DNA from 3 places in the Streptomyces sp. C1-1 genome. Region 2 is predicted to be linked to each of the others. Evidence: riboswitches for the same ligand, from Rfam matches in the RefSeq annotation. Region 2 holds a riboswitch; each other region holds the start of a gene.
The links. A riboswitch is a leader RNA that binds a small molecule or an ion and turns the genes downstream of it on or off. The one in region 2 is predicted to bind cyclic di-AMP.
Positions count from the first base shown of each region.

Region 1 (2,258 bases), 1.6 Mb from region 2:
GTTCACCTGGTCGTAGGTGGTGCGCGGGAGCGTGACGCCGGCGGCCTTCCAGGCGGCCTGGGTGAGGCCGGAGCAGTCGTAGGAGCCGGGGCCGGTGGCGCCCCAGACGTACGGCTTGCCGATCTGCGCGCGGGCGAAGGCGATCGCCTTCGCGGCCTTGGTGGCGTACGAGGAGTCCGAGGTGCCGGTGCCGGTGCCGGTGCCGGTTCCAGTGCCGGTGCCGGTACCGGACGTGGAGCCGCTGTCCTGGGCCGCGGCCGCCGCCTCGGCCTGCGCGGCCGCCTGCTGCTTGGCCAGCTCCGCTGCCTTGCGGGCGGCCTCCTCCTGCTTCTGCTTCTCGATCTCGGCGAGCCGCGCCTTCTCCTGGGCCGTCAGCTTCGACAGCAGTTCGCGCGCGGAGCTGAGCTTGTGCTGCACCGTGGACTTGGCGGTCTGCAGGTCGCTCTGTGTCCGGGTGAGCGTCTCCAGGCTCCGGGAGGCCTCCTCGCGCTTCTTCATCGTCACCGACTGCTCGGCGAAGTAGTCGTCGACCGCGCTCTTCTGACGTGAGGTCAGCCGGCCCATCAGCTGCGTCTGGTCGAAGTAGTCCTGCGGGGAGTCGGCGAGCAGGAAGGTCGCCGTGTCGGGCGCGGCGGCCCCCGTGCGGTACTGGGCGGCGGCGAAGGAGCCGAGCTGTTCGCGCTCCTGGTTGAGCTTCTGGGCGCGCTTGGCGACGTCGTCGAGGAGGGTGTCGACGTGCTTGCGCTGCTTGGTGGTCTTCTCCTTGGCCGCGTTGTACTTCTCGGTGGCCGACTCGGCCTGGCGGTAGAGGTCGTCGACCTTCTTCTCGACCTCCTCGATGCTGGGCCGGCCGTCGGTGGAGGGTGCTGCGTTGGCCGTCTGGGACAGCAGTGCCACGGAGGTGAGGGTGGCCGTGGCGAGAGCGGGGGTGCGTATGCCTGCTACGCGCGTTCCCGCGGGGCGCGACTTGCGGTGCGACGCCAAAGGAGGCGACTCCTTCCATGTTCCGCCTACCGAGTTAGCTGTCGGGTTCGGGCGGGTGGTTCGGAAGGGTTGCCCTACGGTCCGCCCCACAGGGGGTCGGGCCGATTCACCCCAAGGTCGGTTGGGTCCCCGGCTCCGGACGGCGCGGCGGCGCCCCGGACTCGGCGGAGGCCACGCGGCCCGGCGACGTTCGCCGGTGGGGGTCGTATGGCCTGCGCGGAACGGTAGCCAACTCGTGTGGCCCATGTGAAGGACGATGTTCGATATGCCCGATACATTTTCGTGACCTTTGGTCAACCTTCCGCCGCTGGTCACGCACCGTGATGAACGGGTGTGGGAGCGTGCGCGGCGTCATCGGATCCGGCGATGTTCTCAGGGCGGCGGCGGGCTGTCAGTGGGGCCCCCTAGACTCGGAGAGCGATGAGCAGCCTCTTTGACGACAGCTTCCTGGCGGACCTCCAGGCCCCCCGCGGCCACGAGGAGCCCCCGCCGCCGCCCGAGGACGATCACGTACCGGAGCCTGTTCCGGACGATCTGTTCGGCGGGAAGTTCGACGTGCCGCCGGACCGGGACAGTCACTACCGCGACGGCGCCCCGCGCCCCGCGATCGACCCGGCCGCACTCCTCGACGGGCTGAACGAGAACCAGCGCGCGGCCGTCGTGCACGCCGGCACCCCCCTGCTCATCGTGGCCGGCGCCGGCTCCGGCAAGACCCGTGTGCTCACCCACCGCATCGCGCACCTCCTCGGCTCGCGGAACGTGCACCCCGGCCAGATCCTCGCGATCACCTTCACCAACAAGGCCGCGGGCGAGATGAAGGAGCGCGTCGAGCAGCTCGTCGGCCCGCGCGCGAACGCGATGTGGGTGATGACCTTCCACAGCGCGTGCGTGCGCATCCTGCGCCGCGAGTCGAAGAAGCTCGGCTTCACGTCGTCGTTCTCGATCTACGACGCCGCCGACTCCAAGCGCCTGATGGCGCTGGTCTGCCGGGACCTGGACCTCGACCCCAAGCGCTATCCGCCCAAGTCCTTCAGCGCCAAGATCAGCAACCTGAAGAACGAGCTGATCGACGAGGAGGACTTCGCCGCCCAGGCCACCGACGGCTTCGAGAAGACCCTCGCCCAGGCCTACGCGATGTACCAGTCGCGGCTGCGCGAGGCGAACGCCCTCGACTTCGACGACCTGATCATGACGACGGTCAACCTGCTGCGAGCCTTCCCGGACGTCGCCGAGCACTACCGCCGCCGCTTCCGCCACGTCCTGGTCGACGAGTA
Region 1 is NZ_CP189826.1:4,292,433-4,294,690, reverse strand. It holds gene ACQF4J_RS19450 (NlpC/P60 family protein) at 1-984, opposite strand, end outside; cyclic di-AMP (ydaO/yuaA leader) riboswitch at 993-1,161, opposite strand; gene pcrA (DNA helicase PcrA) at 1,405-2,258, shown strand, end outside.
Region 1: linked by a shared signal. The riboswitch ahead of ACQF4J_RS19450 (NlpC/P60 family protein) and the one ahead of ACQF4J_RS26860 (transglycosylase family protein) in region 2 are both predicted to bind cyclic di-AMP.

Region 2 (2,258 bases):
TCGTCGCGGCCGGAGTGACCGGCTCCGCCATCGCGATCCCGCTGTTCGCCGCGGGAGGCGCCAGCGCCGCCGACGGGACCACCTGGGACAAGGTGGCGCAGTGCGAGACGGGTGGCTCCTGGAGCGAGAACAGCGGCAACGGCTTCTACGGCGGCCTGAAGCTGTCCCAGGCGGACTGGGAGAAGTACGGCGGCCTCGACTACGCCCCCAGGGCCGACCTGGCCAGCCGCAACCAGCAGATAGCCGTCGCCGAGAAGCTCCTGGACGCCGAGGGCGTCGGCGCCTTCCACACCTGTGGACTGACGTCGGGGCTGAGCAAGGACTCCGGTTCGGCCGACGTGGACACCGGTATCGGGGGCGGCTCGTCCGACTCGTCCGGTTCGTCTGACGGTTCCGGCTCCACCGGTTTGTCCAATTCATCGGGCAACACGTCGGACGACACCTCCGGCGGCTCCGTCTCGTCGGACGCGTCCGGTTCGCCTTCGGCCTCCCCCGGCTCTTCTTCGCATTCCACCGGCAAGTCCAGCAAATCGGACAGTTCGGCCTCGCCTTCCGCCTCGACGCCGAGCGCGTCGCAGGGGGCCGCCGGCTCCTCCGCGGGGCGGGCGAAGAGTGACGAGTCGGACAATTCCCGGCAGGCCCTGGGCTCTTGGAGCCTCGTCGACACCGGGGCCGTCGACTCCGCGGCCACCGGCGGCGGCACCGGCAAGCACCGCGGCGCCACCGCCGACGAGAGTGCCGACGGGGGCGCCGTGAAGCCCGCCGCGCACGACTCGTACACCGTCCGCACGGGCGACACTCTCGCCTCCATCGCCGACTCCCTTGACGTGGACGGCGGATGGCGCGCCATCTATGACGCGAACAAGCAGGCCATCGGTACCGACCCGAACCACATCTTCACCGGTCAGACCCTGGATCTCCCTGCCGAATAGGGCGAAATACGGCGGGAGTTCACGTCACGCTTCGCGCTGAATGTCCGTTTTGGCGAAAGTGTGGGATGAGTCTCAGAAGCCCTGATCGTCTTTGAAATTCCGCGGATTCCGTGTCTACGGTCATGACCGCTCGGCAACCCGAGCCCCGTCTGCCGCAACGCCGAATCCTGCCAGTGGCCGTACGGGAACAGTCGTCGCTTGACAGCGCCGTAGGCAGGAGCGGGGGACCCAAGGTAAGTGCCCCACCGGGTGGTTGACGGTGGTGGCTCGGGGTGTAGCCGCGGCTCGCGAGAGCGAGGCCGCGGCCGGGCAACTCAACCGGCCCGAACCCGACAGCTCACCTCGCAGGCGTCGGTGAGGGGATCCACCATGCTGTTTTCCGGCAAGGGCAAGCACCGTCGTCCGTCCAAGGCCACCCGCGCCGCCGCGCTCGCCGGTGTCACCGGTGTCGCCATCGCCGCCCCGCTGATGGCGGCCGGCAACGCCTCCGCCGCCACCGCCTCCGAGTGGGACGCGGTCGCCCAGTGCGAGTCGGGCGGCAACTGGTCCATCAACACCGGCAACGGCTACTACGGCGGTCTGCAGTTCTCCGCCTCCACCTGGGCCGCGTACGGCGGCACCGCCTACGCCGCGCAGGCCAACCAGGCCTCCAAGGCGCAGCAGATAGCCGTCGCCGAGAAGGTTCTCGCCTCCCAGGGCAAGGGCGCCTGGCCGGTCTGCGGCACGGGCCTGTCCAGCGCCGCCTACAACGGCTCCAGCGCCTCCACCGGCTCGTCGGGCAGCACCGCCACCCGCTCGACCACCGAGCAGCAGGCCTCCCGCTCCTCCGAGCGTCCGGCCCCCAAGAAGTCGACCAAGACCGTCACCACCCCGACCGGCAAGAAGGTCAAGAAGGGTGACGGCGAGTACAAGGTCGTCAAGGGCGACACGCTCAGCTCCATCGCCGCCGAGCACAAGGTCAAGGGCGGCTGGAAGAAGCTGTTCGACCTGAACAAGGGCATCGTCGAGGACGCCAACCTGATCTACCCCGGTCAGCAGCTGCACCTGAAGTAAGAGACAGTCGAACCACAGGCCCCGCACATCCGTGTCCCCCACAGTGGAGGCACGTGAGGGCCACCCCCGTCCCCACGGGCTCCCCGCTCCGGTGCGTCTTCCCCCGTACGCACCGGAGCGGGGTTTTTTCTCTGCCCGTCGCCGACCCGTCGTCTGCCCGTCGTCGCCCGGGATACATGCTGTGTTCACCCTCCTTTGTTCCGGGCGTGAACAATAGGTACCGTCTGTCCTTGTCCACGGGACGGTCGGTCGGCTGGCCGATGGCCCCGGGGC
Region 2 is NZ_CP189826.1:5,862,604-5,864,861, forward strand. It holds gene ACQF4J_RS26855 (transglycosylase family protein) at 1-932, shown strand, start outside; cyclic di-AMP (ydaO/yuaA leader) riboswitch at 1,128-1,298, shown strand; gene ACQF4J_RS26860 (transglycosylase family protein) at 1,302-1,985, shown strand.

Region 3 (2,258 bases), 2.8 Mb from region 2:
GGCCTCCTGCTCGGTCGGTTCCGCCACGCACGCGCCCGCGTGCCGGCGGGTCACCACGAAGCCCTCGGCCTCCAGGGTGCGCAGGGCCTCGCGGACGGGGACACGCGAGACGCCGTAACGGCGGGCGAGGAGTTCCTCGGTGAGGCGGCCGCCACGCTCGTAGACACCCGCGACGATGTCGTCCCGGATGGCCGTGCACACCGAGTGCGCCGGAATACGCATGACCGACCTCCGTCTTAATCCCCGTGAAACGTCGACGATTGACGTTGTGTCCAGCGACTCTATTGCAATGAGCCGGAATTTCCGACGGCAGGCCGGAATCCATGGATATTTTTTGGACACCGGGGCGACAGAAACGACGAAGACCCCGGCTCGGGGGAGCCGGGGTCTTCGGAGTATGGCGGCGCGTCGCTAGACGTTCACACCGTGCGAGCGCAGGTACGCGACGGGGTCGATGTCCGAGCCGTACTCGGGGGTCGTCCGGGCCTCGAAGTGCAGGTGCGGTCCGGTGGTGTTGCCGGTGGAGCCGGAGAGACCGATCTGCTGGCCGGTGACGACCTTCTGGCCGACGGAGACGCCGATGGACGACAGGTGGCCGTACTGGGTGTACGTCCCGTCGTTCATCCGGATCACGATCTGGTTGCCGTACGCCCCGCCCCAGCCGGTCTGGACGACCGTGCCGTAGCCCACCGCGTGGACGGACGTACCGCTCGCGGCGTGGAAGTCGATGCCGGTGTGGCTGCCGGAGGACCACAGGGAGCTGCTGGCCTTGTAGCCCGTGGAGACGTACGAGTTGGAGATGGGCGCGACGAAGGAGTTCAGGCGCTTGCGCTCGGCCTCACGGGCGGCGCGCTCCTTGGCCTCGCGCTCCTTCTTGGCGAGCGCTTCGGCCTTCTTGCGCGCGGCTTCCTCGGCGGCCTTCTTGCGGGCGGCCTCCTCGGCGGCCTGCTTCTGGGCCTCGGCCTGCGCGTCGATCTTCTCGGCGATCGAGTCGCCGATGCTGATGACGGGGGTGAGGCCGGTCTGCTCGACGGCGTCGACGGAGTTGTCCGCGGCGAGCGCGGGGGCCGCGAGAGCGCCGATCACACCGGTGGTGGCGAGGGCCGCGACGCCGGCGACCTGGGCGGTGGAACGCTTGATGCGGCTGGGACGACGGTGCTTCCCGGTGGCGCACATGAACGCCATGTAGTGGCTGTTCCTTTCCTTCCCTCTCGCCTACCGGGTTAGCTGACGGGTTCGGAGCAGGAAGGTCTCCTACGGACCCCCTCGCGGCTCGCGCGGGCGTCCGATTCACCCCAGGGACTACGTGGGTCCCCGGCTCCCCTGGCTCGCGCCGTACGGGGACTCGGCGATGACTGCCCGGTGCCGCGGGTGCGGCGCAGTGCCTGACGGACAGCCCGGACGACGCTAAGCGGGGCGCCTTTCAATCCCCAAACGGATCACGGCTTTTGTAGCGCATCCCACAGGGCAGACGGGCATCTCTCCTTCAATTACGCGCCAATTCGGACATAGGAGGGCCCTGGTGACAGGTCAGTCACCAGGGCCTCCCACGCGCGCGTGCCGCTACTCGGCGGACACCACGGTCACTTCACCGATGCCGAGCGCCTCCACCGGCTCCTTGATCTGCGCCGCATCACCGACGAGGACGGTCACCAGACGGTCCACCGGGAACGCGTTCACGACCGCCGCGGTGGCCTCCACCGTGCCGGTCGCGGCGAGCTGCTGATACAGCGTCGCCTGGTAGTCGTCGGGCAGGTGCTGCTCGACCTGGTCTGCCAGTGTGCTCGCGACCGCCGCAGCGGTCTCGTACTTCAGCGGCGCCACGCCCACCAGGTTCTGCACCGCGACGTCGACCTCGGCGTCGGTGAGACCGCCCTCGGCGAGCGTGCGCAGCACCTTCCAGAGGTCGTCGAGTGCCGGGCCGGTGTTCGGGGTGTCGACGGAGCCGCTGATGGCGAGCATCGACGCGCCCGTGCCGTCCGGGGCGGACCTGAGGACCTGCCCGAACGCGCGCACACCGTAGGTGTAGCCCTTCTCCTCGCGCAGGACGCGGTCCAGGCGGGAGGTGAGGGTGCCGCCGAGGCAGTAGGTGCCGAGCACCTGCGCCGGCCACACGCGGTCGTGGCGGTCGGCGCCGACGCGGCCGATGAGCAGCTGCGTCTGGACTGCGCCGGGACGGTCCACGATGATCACGCGCCCGGTGTCGTCGGCGGTCACCGGCGGCACGGGACGGGGCTCGGCCTTCGAGCCCGTCCAGG
Region 3 is NZ_CP189826.1:3,020,097-3,022,354, forward strand. It holds gene ACQF4J_RS13650 (GntR family transcriptional regulator) at 1-222, opposite strand, end outside; gene ACQF4J_RS13655 (M23 family metallopeptidase) at 412-1,185, opposite strand; cyclic di-AMP (ydaO/yuaA leader) riboswitch at 1,198-1,361, opposite strand; gene ACQF4J_RS13660 (M16 family metallopeptidase) at 1,564-2,258, opposite strand, start outside.
Region 3: linked by a shared signal. The riboswitch ahead of ACQF4J_RS13655 (M23 family metallopeptidase) and the one ahead of ACQF4J_RS26860 (transglycosylase family protein) in region 2 are both predicted to bind cyclic di-AMP.